Regions from separate parts of the Candidatus Pantoea symbiotica genome, predicted to be linked through region 1. Evidence: predicted binding sites of a transcription regulator. Region 1 holds the regulator's gene; each other region holds the start of a gene.
The links. The regulator PurR, encoded in region 1, represses purine synthesis genes. The targets are predictions, from matches to a motif close to CANGCAAACGTTTGCNTG.

Region 2: a site for PurR is predicted at 1,554-1,571, ahead of purL (phosphoribosylformylglycinamidine synthase). Genes of this name have one in related genera too.
Region 3: a site for PurR is predicted at 1,548-1,565, ahead of purM (phosphoribosylformylglycinamidine cyclo-ligase). Genes of this name have one in related genera too.
Region 4: a site for PurR is predicted at 2,390-2,407, ahead of ACXIZX_RS01360 (nucleoside-specific channel-forming protein Tsx). Genes of this name have one in related genera too.

The regions. Positions count from the first base shown of each region.
Region 1 covers NZ_JBSZHR010000002.1:1,600,561-1,604,764, forward strand. Annotated here, with positions in the region: gene punC (purine nucleoside transporter PunC) at 1-1,114, opposite strand, end outside; gene punR (DNA-binding transcriptional activator PunR) at 1,225-2,136, shown strand; gene purR (HTH-type transcriptional repressor PurR) at 2,133-3,158, opposite strand; gene cydH (cytochrome bd-I oxidase subunit CydH) at 3,432-3,521, shown strand; gene ACXIZX_RS08060 (C40 family peptidase) at 3,578-4,204, opposite strand, start outside.
Region 2 covers NZ_JBSZHR010000002.1:2,888,855-2,893,058, reverse strand. Annotated here, with positions in the region: gene mltF (membrane-bound lytic murein transglycosylase MltF) at 1-1,390, opposite strand, end outside; gene purL (phosphoribosylformylglycinamidine synthase) at 1,661-4,204, shown strand, end outside.
Region 3 covers NZ_JBSZHR010000002.1:2,824,137-2,828,340, forward strand. Annotated here, with positions in the region: gene uraA (uracil permease) at 1-581, opposite strand, end outside; gene upp (uracil phosphoribosyltransferase) at 772-1,398, opposite strand; gene purM (phosphoribosylformylglycinamidine cyclo-ligase) at 1,628-2,668, shown strand; gene purN (phosphoribosylglycinamide formyltransferase) at 2,665-3,303, shown strand; gene pstB (phosphate ABC transporter ATP-binding protein PstB) at 3,347-4,114, opposite strand; gene pstA (phosphate ABC transporter permease PstA) at 4,126-4,204, opposite strand, start outside.
Region 4 covers NZ_JBSZHR010000002.1:160,959-165,162, reverse strand. Annotated here, with positions in the region: gene ACXIZX_RS01375 (helix-turn-helix domain-containing protein) at 1-131, opposite strand, end outside; gene ACXIZX_RS01370 (response regulator) at 297-956, shown strand; gene ACXIZX_RS01365 (sensor histidine kinase) at 953-2,311, shown strand; gene ACXIZX_RS01360 (nucleoside-specific channel-forming protein Tsx) at 2,647-3,513, shown strand; gene yjdN (VOC family metalloprotein YjdN) at 3,700-4,131, opposite strand.

The sequences.
Region 1 (4,204 bases):
GTACCACGGTGGCGACCATCACTAACGTGGTGTTGAACAACGCCTGTTCAAGGCCGGCGGAGACCAGCAGGCTGGCAACAAAGCATAATCCTAACTGGAATAAGTTCTGTAATCCTGCGGCTTTACCGGTGGCGTGCGGGAAGGGCGCTAATGCGCTAGCAACCACAATCGGATAGATCGCACCATTGGCCAGCGCCATGCCGCAGAAGGGCATCAACAATACAAACAGCGGCGCTGAGGGCATCAGGGCGATGACAAACAAACTCAGGATGCTCAGGCTATACAACACCAGCAACCACGGCAGCAGTTGCGCGCCCTGATAACGATTTAACAGCGTGCGGCAGCCAAAGCCACCAATCAGAAATGCAATGGTCTGCGGAATATAGCTCAGGCCAATATCGCCCGGCGTCAGGCCAGCAGCGGCGAGAATGAAAGGTGATCCCGTCAGCCAGGCGAAAAAGCTCGCCGAACACGCCGAGTAGATCAAGACGTTACCGCTGTAAACGCGGGTGCCCAGCAAGGTCAACCATCCAGGTTGTTTGCCTGCCGCAACTTTCTCGCGCTTAGGCGAGGTTAACTGCAGCGTACCGATCAGCAACACCACGGCAACCAGCGTCAATGTGATAAAGATGCTGCGCCAGTGGAAGTGGCCGATAAGCCAGGCGCCGAGCAGCGGTGCCAGCGCCGGAGACAGCGCAACCAGCGGCATAATTGTCGCAAACACTTTATTGGCTTTGGCTTTTGGATAGTGATCCACCACCAGCGCCTGCCAGCTCACGGCAGCAGCACACACGCCAATCGCCTGCACAAAACGCAGCGCCAGCATCAGGCGGACATCGGTCACCCAAAGCATCCCCAGACAACCAAGGGCGAAGATGGCTAAACCGGCCAGCAAAATTGGTTTACGCCCGTAACGATCTGACAGCGGCCCCCAAAATACCTGGGCACAGGCGAAACCGCCGAGAAACAGACTCAGGCTGGCGCTAATGGTGCCAGGTGCGCTAGCGAAATCACGCTGCATATCGCCAAAGGCAGGTAAATACATATCCGTGGCAAGAAAGCCGAGCATGCTGAGCACGGCAAGATAAGGCATAAATGCTTTAGACGACAACATGTTGATTCTCTTTTGGGCAGGTTGAACGCCGGGGAGTGTAAAAGGATGCAACGCGCTTTGTGAAACGCTAATATTTGCATAGTGCTGTTAAATTTTTTGAAGGCAAAATTATGTGGTCAGAATATGCGCTTGAAGTGGTGGATGCGGTGGCGCGCACTGGGAGTTTTAGTGCGGCAGCGCAGGAGCTGCATCGTGTGCCTTCTGCCGTCAGCTATACCGTACGACAGCTGGAAACCTGGCTGGCAGTGCCGCTGTTTGAGCGTCAGCACCGCGAAGTGGTGATGACACCCGCGGGCGAGCATTTTGTGCGTGAAGGGCGATCTGTTATCAAAAAAATGCTGGCAACCCGTCGACAGTGTCAGCAACTGGCAAATGGCTGGCGTGGGGAGCTAAGTATCGCGGTTGACTGCATTGTTAAACCGCAGCGCACGCGGCAGTTAGTGAAGGATTTCTATCGCCATTTTCCCGATATGGAGCTGATTATCAGCTACGAAGTGTTCAACGGCGTATGGGATGCATTGGCTGATGGCCGGGTTGATGTGGCTATTGGCGCAACCCAGGCGATTCCGGTGGGCGGACGTTTTGCCTTTCAGGATATGGGCGCACTGAACTGGCGTTGTGTAGTGAGTCCCGATCATCCACTGGTTAACAGCAGGGAGCTGGATGATGAAACATTGCGGGCATGGCCATCGCTGGTGCTGGAAGATACCTCGCGTGCGTTGCCGCGCCGTATGACATGGACGCTGGATAATCAGCGACGTCTGGTGGTACCAGAATGGGAAACCGGAATGGATTGTTTGCTGGCAGGATTGTGCGTTGGAATGGTGCCGGGCCATCTGGCACGTCCGCTGCTGGATAGCCATAAACTGGTCGAACTGGCACTGCCGCAGGCCTTTCCGGACAGTCCGTGCTGCGTCAGCTGGTCAGAACAGCGCGCGTCACCGGCGCTGGAGTGGTTACTGGCTTATCTCGGGGATGCCGAAACGCTGAACCACGAATGGCTCAGCGAAGTGTCTGCTTAGCGGCGATAGTCGCGGAACGGACCGTACGCCACCGAACGGCGCTCAATCAGCGTTGGCTGAACCTCAATGGTTTGCGGATCTTCACGCTTGCTGGTGATGCGATCCAGTAGCATTTCCAGCGCTTTTTCACCCAGTTCGGCTTTTGGCTGATGCACGGTGGTCAGCGCTGGCGTGAAATAGCGCGCGTTGCGCACGTTATCGTAGCCGATGACCGAGATATCCTGCGGTACGCGCAAGCCCATCTCATCAGCAGCGCAAATCGCGCCCATCGCCATAATATCGCCGCCGCAGAACACCGCCGTTGGGCGCTGTTTCTGATTTAAAATCTGCTGCATCGCCTGATAGCCCGATTCAGGCTCAAAGTCGCCCTGAACTACCCATTCAGGACGCACCGTAATGTCCGCTTCGTTCATTGCCTGCAGGAAGCCAGCGTGACGGCCGCCGCCGGTGTTGCGCTCCATCTGGCCGGGAATGGCACCGATATCGCGATGACCGCGTTCAATCAGATAACGCCCGGCGAGATAGCCGCCCTGAAACGCATTGTCCTGCACGGTATCGGTGAAGTCACCGCGCGATGCACCCCAATCCATCACCACCATGGGAATGTTGCGGTTCTCTTCCAGCATCTGTAGCAAATCGTCTGGATACTCAGAACACATCACCAGCAAGCCATCGACGCGCTTTTGCGCCATCATTGACAGGTAAGCACGTTGCTTTTGCAGATCGTTATGCGCGTTGCCGAGAATCAGCGTGTAGCCGCGTTCGAAACAACGGTTCTCCACCGCTTCGATAATTTCAGCGAAATAGGGCGCTTCGCTGGAGGTCGCCAGCAAACCTAAGGTTTTGGTGTGATTAACTTTGAGACTACGCGCCACGGCACTGGGCGAGTAGTGTAATTCTTTGATCGCTTCCCATACGGCGTTACGCGTCTCTTCCGCAACGAAACGCGTTTTGTTGATGACATGCGAAACCGTGGTGGTTGAGACACCCGCGCGTTTTGCGACATCTTTAATTGTTGCCATGAAAATGGTACTCCTGGGCTTATCGCAACTTACTGATAAGTATATTGTTAAACGTTTGCGTCTGCTAATGCTTTTATAGCCCAAAAAGCAGGCGAAATGGTGTGTTTTAGCAGGCGAAATCACTTCATCACGCTGTAAATACAGCATGCGCAAAATCTGTTGCGCAACGAAAGGCGGCGATTCTAGCAAGCTGGCGCGGATAACACGAGATTTTTGCCCATTGCTGTGCGAAAATCGCTTTAACCCTAATAATTGTGTGACTAAGGAGTTGTAATGAATACCGACCTGAAGCTGGCGCTAATGACCACTGTTGGCGCACTGTTGATGATTATCGCCTTCAGCTTTACCGCGATCATGCATTAACAAAAAAGCCGGAGCTGAGAACAGCATCCGGCTTTTTTATGATTGTTGCGCAACAGCTAGCGAATAGTTTTTGGCGTCATCATACGACGCGCGCCCACATAGTGTTTTTGCCAGTAATCCTCACCCAATACGCTAATCTGAATATCTTTGCCGGTACGCGGCGACTGAATGAATTTCCCGTTGCCGAGATACACGCCAACATGATCGGCAGTGCCGCGATTATTGATGCGGAAGAACACCAGATCACCTTTCTCCAGCATTTCACGCTTAATCGGTGCCGCATCGCGCAGGTGATACATCTCATTGGCGGTGCGCGGGAATTTGAATTTCACCAGATCTTTATAGGCGTACCACACTAAGCCGCTGCAGTCGAAACCGGTGTGTGGCGAAGTGCCGCCCCACTGATAAGGTTTGCCGAGTTGGCCCATTAATTTGGTCATCGCCGTTTCACGCGCCTTTTGATAACGCTGGCGGTGCGCCTTACTCATTTTGATGCCGGTCAGCGCTAATGCTTCATCATCGACGGCGATCTCAGGTGTTTTCTTCGCTAAACGTTGATGACCGTATTTCTTAGCAGAGAGTTTCAGCGGGGATTTTTTGCTGGTGGTTTTATGCAGCGCAGTTTCTGTTTTGGTCTGTTTTTTGAGTTTGAATTTTTGAACAGCAGTCAGGCGCGATTTTTT
Region 2 (4,204 bases), 1.3 Mb from region 1:
GCTGCGCTAAACGCTTCTCCTGCTCCTGCAAATATCCCACCAAACTGATCTGATACTTACGGATGTTCTCAACGTAGTTATAGGCTTCGTGGCCGCGCGCGTAGCCGTAGGTGGTTTGCGTGTAGTAGCGCTTCTGGCTCAGCATCGGCAAACGCAGCTTCACGTCGGCCCAGCTGTCCGGATTGCCGCCCTGTTTCGCCGTTAGCTTGCGTACATCCAGCATGTGCGCGTAGCCCATGTTATATGCCGCCAGCGCGAACCAGATGCGTTCATCCTCCGGAATGGTCTCCGGCACTTTCTCCATCATGCGCTTGAGATATTCGCTGCCGCCGCGAATGCTCTGTTCGGGATCGAGGCGATCGTCAACGTCAAGGCTATCGGCGGTATTGCGCGTCAGCATCATCATGCCACGCACGCCGGTTGGCGACGTAGCCTGCGGATTCCAGTGCGATTCCTGATAAGAGATTGCCGCCAGTAAACGCCAATCCATGCTGGCAGAATATTTCTCAAACAGCGGTTTGATATCCGGCAGCGTGTTATCAATGGCGCGCAGGAAGGTGCGGGTATCAACGTAATCAAAGGTGCCAACGTGGCCGAGATACTTCTCTTCCAGCCGCGCCATGGTGCCTTCCTCGCCCATCTGGCTGTAGAAGTCGAGCATCGCCGCGCTGAGGCTGTCGTCATCGTTACGCGGCAAATACCAGGTTACCGGCTCTTCATCGGTCACATCAAATGCTACCGCCAGCTGCGGATGAATACGCTGCAGCAGGCCGATGGTGACCGAATCGCCCACCGTGTAATCGAGTTTGCCGTCGGCAACCGCTTCAAGCAGCGCTTTCTGGCCCTGATCGGTGGAGATCGCCCAGTCGAGATCGGGATAGCTGTCAGCTTTGGCGGAACGTAAAGTTGACAGATATGCCGAACCAGACTGCACAATCAGGCGGCCTTTGAGATCGCCGAGATTCTTCGGCCGGGGCTTATCAATGCGGTACACCAGTTGCTGTGACACCGAATAGTAGCTCGGGCCACTTTGGTAGTGCGCGAGGCGCTCGCTGTTGTAGATCAAGCCGGCAGCCAGCAAATCCGCTTTACCGTCATCAAGGTCGTCAAACAGATCGCCAAGGTTAGGACGCACCTCAACTTCCAGTTTCACGCCCAGGTAATCGGCGAAGCGCTTCGCCAGCTCGTAATCCATACCGGCTGGTGCATTGTTAATGGTGTAGTAAGTCAGCGGAGAGTTAACGGTACTGATGCGCAGCACTCCGCGTGATTTGATCTGTGATAGCGCGTCTGTTCCGCCCCCGTACCACGGGATGGAAGGCCACAATGCTAGCGCAAGTAGCACGGTGATCAGACCGATAAACAGATAGTTTATTTTTAGGCGTTTCAAATAGTTGTCTCGTAATGGCTCACAGGCCTCTGTCTTTTAAAGGCAGTATTTATGTTGTTTTAACTCCCAGAGCGAGGGGCATTTTGCGCAACAAAAAGGGGCAGGGCAACTTTTATAGCAAGAATTGTGCAAAATTCAGCCAAACGCCAGGTGCCAGAATTTATGCGCAAACGGTTTCGTAACCCGTGCTGTTTCTCTATAATACCGCCCGTTTTCCCCTGTTGCGCCCAATGAAGCGTCGCCCGGCACTTCAAAGACGAGAGATCTTTAATGATGGAAATTCTGCGTGGTTCGCCCGCTCTGTCGGCATTTCGTGTAAACAAACTGCTGACCCGCTTTCAGGACGCTCACCTTCCGGTGAGTGATATTTACGCCGAGTACGTCCATTTTGCCGATGTTAGTGCACCGCTCAGCGCGGATGAGCAAGCCCGCCTGCAACGCCTGCTGAAATACGGTCCTTCTCTCGCCGAACACGCGCCACAAGGGCGTCTGTTGCTGGTAACGCCGCGTCCCGGCACCATCTCTCCGTGGTCATCGAAAGCCACCGACATTGCCCACAACTGCGATCTGCCACAGGTATTGCGTCTTGAGCGCGGTATGGCCTTCTATGTGCAGGCACCTGAGCTGACAGAAGCACAGTGGCAGCAGCTGGCGAGCCTGCTACATGACCGCATGATGGAAACGGTGTTCGCTGACCTCAACGATGCGCAGCAGCTATTTGCTCACCATCAGCCGCAGCCGCTGAAAAGCGTTGACGTGCTGGGCGCCGGTCGCAGTGCGCTGGAGCAGGCCAACACCACGCTGGGCCTGGCGCTGGCCGATGATGAGATCGATTATCTGCTTGATGCCTTTACTAAGCTGGGCCGCAATCCAAACGACATTGAGCTCTACATGTTTGCGCAGGCAAACTCTGAGCACTGTCGTCACAAGATCTTCAACGCCGACTGGATTATCGACGGCGAAAAGCAGCCGAAGTCGCTGTTTAAAATGATCAAAAACACCTTTGAACATAATCCTGAGCATGTGCTGTCTGCTTATAAAGACAACGCAGCGGTAATGGAAGGTTCTGAGGTTGGCCGCTTCTACGCCGATGCGCAGAAGGGCGAATATGAATTCCATCAGGAAGAAGCGCATATCCTGATGAAGGTCGAAACCCATAACCACCCAACCGCCATTTCACCGTGGCCGGGTGCCGCGACCGGTTCCGGTGGCGAAATCCGTGATGAAGGCGCAACCGGACGTGGCGCGAAGCCAAAAGCCGGTCTGGTCGGTTTCTCGGTATCGAACCTGCGTATTCCTGGTTTTGAACAGCCGTGGGAAGAGGATTTCGGTAAGCCGGATCGCATTGTCACCGCGCTGGATATCATGACTGAAGGCCCACTGGGCGGCGCGGCGTTCAACAACGAATTTGGTCGTCCAGCCCTGAACGGCTACTTCCGTACCTACGAAGAGCGCGTAAACAGCCACAATGGCGTTGAGCTGCGCGGCTATCACAAGCCAATCATGCTGGCGGGCGGCATCGGTAACATCCGTGCCGATCACGTGCAGAAAGGCGAAATCGTGGTGGGCGCCAAACTGATCGTGCTGGGTGGACCGGCGATGAACATCGGTTTAGGCGGCGGCGCGGCATCTTCGATGGCGTCTGGCCAATCGGATGCCGATCTCGACTTTGCGTCAGTACAGCGCGACAACCCAGAAATGGAACGTCGTTGCCAGGAAGTGATCGACCGCTGCTGGCAGCTGGGGGAAGCCAACCCGATTCTGTTTATCCACGACGTCGGCGCGGGCGGTTTGTCGAACGCCATGCCAGAACTGGTGAGCGACGGTAATCGTGGCGGTAACTTCAACCTGCGCGACATCCTCAGCGATGAGCCAGGCATGAGCCCGCTGGAAGTGTGGTGTAACGAGTCGCAGGAACGTTATGTGCTGGCGGTTGCCCCTGCACAACTGGCGCTGTTTGACGAGCTGTGTAAGCGTGAACGCGCACCTTATGCCGTCATCGGTGAAGCCACCGAAGAGCTACATCTGAACCTTGCCGACAGCCATTTCGACAACAAGCCAATCGACATGCCGCTCGACGTGCTGCTGGGCAAAACGCCGAAGATGACGCGTGATGTTGCCAGCCAGCAGGCTAAAGGTGATGCGCTGCAGCGTGACGGCATTAGCGTGGCGGATGCGGTAAATCGCGTGCTGCACTTGCCGACCGTGGCAGAAAAAACCTTCCTGATCACCATTGGTGACCGCAGCGTAACCGGCATGGTCGCGCGCGATCAGATGGTAGGTCCGTGGCAGATTCCGGTTGCGAACTGCGCTGTCACCACCGCCAGCCTCGATAGCTATCACGGTGAAGCATTCTCCCTCGGCGAGCGCGCGCCAGTGGCGTTGCTCGACTTCGCCGCCTCAGGTCGTCTGGCCGTCGGTGAAGCGCTGACCAACATCGCAGCAACCTCAATTGGTTCGCTGCAACGCGTTAAGCTGTCTGCGAACTGGATGGCCGCTGCTGGTCACCCGGGCGAAGACGCCGGCTTGTACGCTGCGGTGAAAGCGGTCGGCGAAGAGCTGTGTCCGGCGCTGGGCATCACCATTCCGGTGGGCAAAGACTCGATGTCGATGAAAACCCGCTGGCAGAATGGCACCGAGCAGCGCGAAATGACCTCGCCGCTGTCGCTGGTGATCACCGCTTTTGCCCGCGTTGAAGATGTGCGTCGCACCGTGACGCCACAGCTGCAAGCGGATCAAGACAACCTGCTGTTGCTGGTGGATCTCGGCAACGGCGCGAACACGCTTGGCGCGACTGCGCTGTCGCAGGTTTAT
Region 3 (4,204 bases), 1.2 Mb from region 1:
GCATAGCCGACCAGCACGCCGACTAAAATCGGGATGATGGCGAGGAAGCCACGGAACAGCACCGAACCAAACACGGTCACTGCCAGCGTCACCATCGAGATGATCACGGTTTTGCTGTCTGGTGATGTGCCGTCAGCGGGCAGTAAACCTGCCATATTCGCCGCCACGCCCGCCAGTTCCAGACCGATAACCGCGACAATCGCGCCCATCGCCGCCGGTGGGAACATCACATCAAGCCAGCCGGTACCGGCTTTCTTGACGATCAGCGCCACAATGCAGAACAGCAAACCGCAGAGAATAAAACCGCCCAGCGCCACTTCGTAACCCAGCGGCAACAGCAGCAGCACCGGCGAAATAAAGGCAAAGCTCGAACCGAGATACGCCGGGATTTTGCCTTTACAGATAAACAGATAGAGCAGTGTTCCAACGCCGTTAAAAAGCAACACCGTGGCCGGGTTGATGTGGAACAGAATCGGCACCAGCACAGTTGCGCCAAACATGGCGAACAGATGCTGTAGGCTGAGTGGAATGGTTTGTAAGAGCGGTGGGCGTTCGCTAACGCCGATTGCACGACGAGTCATTATTATCCCCTATCCTCTTCGTTCTTCGAGCCATGGCTGCGTTGGCTGCTCTCGTTCACCCGAATCACTTACCTAAGTAAGCTCATCGGGATGAACTCGTTTGCCGCCTTGCCCTGGCTCGAATAACTCGAGGATGACAATGTTGTGTTTTTGCCAAAAAAAAGCCGACTCTCTGGCCGGCTGGTTTCTTTTATTTGGTTCCGAAAATCTTGTCCCCGGCATCGCCGAGTCCAGGAATGATGTAACCCTTCTCGTTCAGTCCCTGATCGATTGATGCGGTGTAGAGCTCCACATCCGGATGCGCTTTCTCCAGCGCGGCAATACCTTCAGGTGCGGCCACCAGCACCAGCACTTTAATGCTGGTACAACCGGCTTTCTTCAGCAGATCGATAGTAGCGATCATTGAACCACCGGTTGCCAGCATCGGGTCGACCACCAGCGCCAGGCGCTCTTCAATGTTCGACACCAGCTTCTGGAAATACGGCACCGGCTCCAGCGTCTCTTCATCACGATACACGCCAACCACGCTGATGCGCGCGCTTGGCACGTGCTCGAGCACTCCTTCCATCATGCCGAGGCCAGCACGCAGAATCGGAACTACAGTGATTTTTTTACCTTTGATCTGATCGATTTCAACCGGACCATTCCAGCCTTCAATCGTGACGCGCTCGGTTTCCAGATCGGCGGTGGCTTCATAGGTCAGCAAGCTGCCCACTTCCGAGGCCAGCTCGCGGAAACGCTTGGTGCTGATATCATGCTCACGCATCAGGCCCAGTTTATGTTTGACCAGCGGGTGTTTGACTTCCACGATCTTCATGATTGTTCTCCCGGAATTGAGTTGAGCTAAAAAAAATCGCCGGATTATACCGCCTTTTCGCCGCTGCGCCACATGTCATCGGTCAATAGCCTGCGTCATCTAAGGATTGGCGAAAATCTGAGGCTATGCAAAGGCAGCATGAGATGGGACTCGCAAACGTTTGCCTGCGCTGTTAGAATTGCCGCGCTTAATTTTTGCCACCAACCGCAACTCGCGTGGGGATTCCGCAGTGACCGACAAAACCTCTCTCAGCTACAAAGACGCCGGTGTTGATATCGATGCTGGTAACGATCTGGTTGACCGTATTAAAGGCGTAGTGAAAAAAACCCGCCGCCCGGAAGTCATGGGTGGATTGGGCGGATTCGGCGCGCTCTGTGCGCTGCCGCAGAAGTACCGCGAGCCTGTGCTGGTCTCCGGAACCGATGGCGTCGGCACCAAGCTGCGTCTGGCGATGGATCTCAAACGCCATGACAGCATCGGCATCGATCTGGTCGCAATGTGTGTTAACGACCTGATTGTGCAGGGTGCTGAGCCGCTGTTCTTCCTCGATTATTACGCGACCGGCAAGCTGGATGTGGATACCGCTTCATCGGTAATCACCGGCATCGCCGAAGGTTGCTTGCAGTCGGGTTGTGCGCTGGTCGGCGGTGAAACCGCTGAAATGCCAGGCATGTACCACGGCGAAGATTACGACGTGGCGGGTTTCTGCGTCGGCGTGGTGGAAAAATCAGAAATCATTGACGGTTCGAAAGTGCAGGACGGCGACGTGCTGATCGCGCTGGGTTCCAGCGGTCCACACTCGAACGGTTATTCTCTGGTACGCAAGATTCTTGAAGTCAGCCAGACCGATCCGGCCACCAAACAGCTGGATGGCAAATCACTGGCCGATCACCTGCTGGCGCCAACCCGCATCTATGTGAAAAACATCCTCAGCCTGATCGAGCAGGTTGATGTGCATGCGATTTCGCATCTGACCGGCGGCGGCTTCTGGGAAAACATCCCGCGCGTTCTGCCAGACAACACCCAAGCGGTGCTGGAAGAGAGCAGCTGGCAGTGGCCGTCTGTGTTCAGCTGGTTGCAGCAGGCGGGCAACGTTAGCCGTCACGAAATGTACCGCACCTTTAACTGCGGCGTGGGCATGGTGATTGCGCTGAGCCCGGCAGAAGCCGATAAAGCGATACAGCTGATGACCGACGCGGGCGAAAAAGCGTGGAAAATCGGTGTGATTAAAGCGTCAGATTCTGAAGAGCGTGTGGTTATCAATCCATGAAGAAACTGGTTGTACTGATCTCCGGCAACGGAAGCAATCTTCAGTCCATCCTCGACGCCTGCGCAAGCGGGCGTATCAACGGCAGCGTCGCTGCCGTTTTCAGTAATAAAGCCAGCGCCTATGGTTTAACGCGCGCGCGGGAAGCCAACGTCCCGCCGCATGCGTTAGCCGCCAGTGATTTTGCCGACCGGGAAGCCTTTGATCGCCAGCTAATGCAGGAGATTGATGCTTACGCGCCGGATCTGGTGGTGCTGGCCGGTTATATGCGCATCCTCAGCAGCGCTTTTGTCGCGCACTATCACGATCGTCTGGTGAATATTCATCCGTCGTTATTGCCGAAATATCCGGGCTTGCACACGCATCGTCAGGCGCTGGAAAACGGCGACGAAGAGCATGGCACTTCAGTGCACTTTGTCACTGACGAACTGGATGGCGGACCGATTATTTTGCAGGCGCGCGTGCCGGTGTTTGCTGGCGACAGCGAAGACGAAATCAGCGCGCGCGTGCAGCATCAGGAACACGCGATCTATCCGCTGGTGATCAGCTGGTTTGTTGATGGGCGTTTGCAGATGCGTGAAGGTAAGGCGTGGCTGGATGGTCAGCCGTTGCCACCTGAAGGATATGCACACGACTAATGTAGGGTCGCCATTTATGGCGACCTTCATCACGTCCGCACCATCACCCAAATCTTCCCGTAATGTAATCTTCGGTACGCCGCGCTTTTGGCGACGTGAAGATGCGATCGGTTTCGTCAAACTCCACTAATTGTCCGTTATGCATAAACGCGGTGTAATCTGACACGCGTGCCGCCTGCTGCATATTGTGCGTCACCAATACCAGCGTGAAATGCTGCTTCAGCGTGGTCATCAACTCCTCGATCACCAGCGTTGAGATCGGATCAAGTGCCGAGGTGGGCTCATCCAGCAGCAACACTTCCGGTTCAATGGCAATGGCGCGCGCAATCACCAAACGTTGCTGCTGGCCGTTAGAGAGCGTTAAGGCGTTCTGCCCCAGCTGATCTTTCACTTCGGCCCACAAGGCCGCCGCACGCAGCGCACGCTCACAGGCTTCATTCAACACGCGACGGTCGCGCACGCCCTGCAAGCGCAGGCCGTAAACCACGTTTTCGTAAATCGATTTAGGAAACGGATTTGGCCGCTGGAACACCATGCCAATGCGGCGCCGCAGCGCGGGAAGATCCTGGTTCGCCTGCATCACCGCGTAGTCATCCAGCAGAATCTCACCCTCAATGCGGCAGCGATCGATCACATCATTCATGCGATTAAAGCAGCGCAGCAGCGTCGATTTGCCGCAGCCGGAAGGACCAATCAACGCCGTGATGCGGTTTTTCGGGATCTGCAGATCAATGTTATTCAGCGCCTGGCGTTCGCCATACCACAGCGACAGCTGATTAACGCGAAGGGCAATGTCGTAATCGGGCGTCATCAGAAACCTTTTTAGTGCGTCATGAGCCGGTAACGCTCACGCAGCCGATGGCGCAGCGCCATCGCCAGCAGATTGAGCGACAGGATGATC
Region 4 (4,204 bases), 1.4 Mb from region 1:
TGACGGAACAGACGTTGCAGATGCCAGCGGGAGTATCCCGAGCGGCGTGCTACTTCATCCAGATGAAGATCGTGCCCTAAGTTATTCTCTATCCAGTCCAGCAAACTACGGATAAATTCGCGCTGATTCATGGGATTCTCCTGCGTTGGCAATATGTCCAGTGCAGCCACAATAGCGCGTTAAATTTATCCCTTAATTAGCAGAAAATTAGCGCAGAATTAGCAAGCGGGAAAACGGGTATAATTCTGGCCTAATTATCTGTCGCTACACTGCGTTCAGTTAAGTTGGAGGGCATCATGCGTGTGCTGCTGGTAGAAGATGACGAAATGATTGGCGCGAATCTGCAGCAAGCGCTGGAAGCGGCAGGTTGGTCGGTGGATTGGGTACGCGACGGCGTCTATGCCAGCAATGCCTGGGCCGAAGGCGGCTATACCTGCGTGTTGCTGGATCTTGGCTTGCCGCGTGAAGATGGCTTGCAGGTGCTGCGTCGAGCGCGCACGCGCGGCGACATGACGCCGGTGCTGGTGCTCACCGCCCGCGATACTGTGCAGCAGCGCATTCAGGGATTGGACAGCGGCGCGGATGACTATTTGCTGAAACCCTTTGATCTGCAAGAGGTGTTGGCACGTATGCGCGCCATTACCCGCCGTCGTCACGGTGCGGCAGATTCTCTGCTTGGCAGCGGCGATGTGCAGATCGATATCATGACGCGCGAAGTGTTGTACAAAGGCCAGCGCGAACAGCTCACCGCACGCGAATATGCCCTGCTCTACGCCTTGCTGGAGCGGCCCGGCGCGATCCTCTCACGCGAGCAGTTAGAAAACCGCATTTACGGCTGGGGCGAAGAGGTCAGCAGCAACGCGGTGGATGTACTGATTCACGGTATGCGTCGCAAACTGGATAACGAAGTGATCCGCAACGTACGCGGACTTGGCTGGCGGGTACCGGCAATATGAAACCTTTCACCTTTATGCGCTCGCTGCGTAACAAACTGCTCGCCACGCTGGTGATTCTGCATCTGGCGATGATTGGCGGCGTCACCTGGTATTTCTATCACTGCTACGGCGACATGATGGGCACCATGAAGGACGATCAGCTCGCCAAGATCGCCGATGCCTGGGCCAGCAGCCAACGCATGCCGGCGCTGATGCCGATGGTGATGCATGAAGAGAAACTCAAAAGTACCTATATCGTTCAGCTGTGGGACGAGAGCAACCATCTGCGCGCCAGCTCCTGGCCGGGTTTGCATGCGCCGTTGCAGCTGAAAAAAGGCTGGACCGATTTGAAAGTCGGTGACTGTGGCGACGACTGCGAATGGCGTGTTTACACGCGGCCCGGCGAGCTGGGCAGTGAAATCGGCAATATTCAGGTGCTGCATAATATCGGCTACATGAAAAGTATCATGGTCAAGCGAGCGCTCTCCGCCATCATTCCGTTGGTACTGATGATGCCGCTCTCACTGATTGTGATATGGCTGGTGGTGCGGGCGATAACGCGCGATTTACGCGTGGCATCGCGCCATATCGCAGCCCAGGAAACCCTGCATCCGCATAGCGTTTCACCTGATGGCTTGCCGGATGAAGTGCTGCCGCTGGTGGCAGCTTACAACGCTTTGCTGGATAGACTGCGCGCGGCCTGGTCATCGCAGCGTCAGTTCCTCGAAGATGCGGCGCATGAGCTGCGCACACCGGTCACCGCCGTGACTTTGCAGCTGGAGAATCTGCGGCAACATATTCAACCCGGTGAAGCCAGCCGCCAGTTCGATCAGCTGGAAGCGGGCGTAACGCGCACGCGCCATCTGGTGACGCAGCTGCTGAATATCTCACGTCAGGAAGATCAATCGGTGGTTGCCACGGTGGAAAGCATCGAGCTGGATGACCTGCTGAAAGAAAGCATTGAGCAGTTGATGGTGGTGGCAGATAAGCGCGGCATTGATATCGGTTTTAACGGCACCACCCATTATCGCCTGCACGCCAGCCGCTCCGATCTGCGTAGCCTGTTCGATAACCTGATCGGCAATGCGATGCTGCACACGCCGGAAGGCAGTTTGGTCGATGTGCTGCTGCATCGCGTCGGCAATCACACCGTGGTGGATATTGTCGATAACGGGCCCGGCATGGCGGAATCCTTTATCGAACGCGCCTTTGATCGCTTCACCCGTTCGCCAGATGTGCAGGCGCAAGGCAGCGGCTTAGGCTTATCGATTGTGCGCAGCGTGGCGCAGAAGCATCAGATGCAGGTTGCGCTGTCGAACCGCCACGATCAGCAGGGCCAGATTGCCGGCCTGCAGGTGCGCGTTACCCTCCCCTAACCTCGTAAGGTCGCCATTCATGGCGACCTTGCAACTATCGCACCATCCCCTCAACACCTTTTTCCCGACGAACGCGACAACGTAAACGGTTGCGGGGTTCCGTTCGCCTCACGGCCTTTATGTGATAATGATCACATTTCCAGTGAATCAAACTGCAACACTTTTTGACAAACGTGACCAAAATCTATTTTCTATGCCTCTGTTACAGGCACATTACGCAAGCTTGAAAATCTGGCGACACAGACCGGATACGACAACTCACTGCCCATCCCCTGGGATCAATTTCACCCGATCGCGGCGACGGCCCGGCGATCAAAAGCATGTGGTTAACAATAATGAAATATAAAGCGTTGATAGCAGGGGCCTTATTGGCCAGCAGCTGGACTGGTGCGGCACAAGCGGCAGACAGCGATCCGCAGTACGTTTCTGACTGGTGGCATCAGAGCGTGAACGTGGTGGGCAGCTACCACACCCGTTTTGGACCCCAGTTCAACAACGACGTGTATCTGGAATACGAAGCCTTTGCTAAAAAGGATTGGTTCGATTTCTACGGCTACCTCGATCTGACCAACTTCTTCGGCGTGGGCAACAGCAATGCCAACGGCGTGTTCGACCACGGTTCGCCGATGTTCATGGAAATTGAGCCACGTTTCTCGATCGATAAGCTGACCGGCACCGATCTCTCTTTCGGACCGTTTAAAGAGTGGTACTTCGCCAACAACTACATCTATGACATGGGTCGCAACAGCGATAACCGTCAGAACACCTGGTACATGGGTCTCGGCACCGACATCGATACGCACAGCGATATCGGCCTGTCGCTGAACGTTTACGCGAAATACCAGTGGGAAAACTACGGTGCGGCGAACGAGAACAGCTGGGATGGTTATCGCTTCAAGGTGAAATACTTTGTGCCGATTACCGATCTATGGGGCGGCAAGCTGAGCTACATCGGCTTCACCAACTTCGACTGGGGTTCAGATCTGCGTGATAAGTCCGATCGTTCACGTACCAGCAACTCAATTGCATCGAGCCACATTCTGTCGCTGAACTACGATCACTGGCATGTTTCAACCGTGGCGCGTTATTTCCACAACGGCGGCCAGTGGGCTGACGGCCAGGAGCTGAACTTCGGTAACGGTCCGTTTGAAGTGAAATCGACTGGCTGGGGTTATTATTTGGTGGTGGGTTACAACTTCTAATCGTGTGAAACGGTCGCCATGAGATGGTGCGGTTGGTAAGAAGGTCGCCATGAGATGGGTGCGGTTGGTGAAACGGTCGCCATAAATGGCGACCCTACACGTAGGGTGCGCATTAATGCGCACCGTTTTAATGACGGTGACGAAATCCAACGCATTAATGCGCACCTGGTTGAACACCGCACTCACCTAAATCTGCGGCTTATACGCATTCACCATCCACGGCACGCCGAACTTATCGGTCAACATGCCAAAGCCATTGGCCCAAAACGTCGGTGCCCAGCTTTTCGTCACTTCACCGCCCGCTGACAACGCCTCAAACCAACGCTTGCCTTGTGCCTCATCCGGCGTGGATAAACTCACGGCAAAACCGCCATACGCCGCCTGCGGTGCGCCGTCGCTCATCATAATTTCGCCCTGCCCGATGCGCAGATGGGCATGCATAATCTGCTCCGGCGAAAAACTCACGCCCGAGATACAACCTTCGTCCTCCACCGGCGTTTCATCCGGCATATCGCCATAAGTCATCTTGAACAGCAACTCGCCATCGGTGGCGTCGAGGTAGAAGGCAATCGCCTCTTCGCAGCGACCGCTGTAAAACACATACGGGGTAACTTGCATGGTCTGTACTCCATAAAGGGAACGTCCACTGCAAGTGTAGTGCGCATTATTTATACAGTTGCGAGCCAGGCCG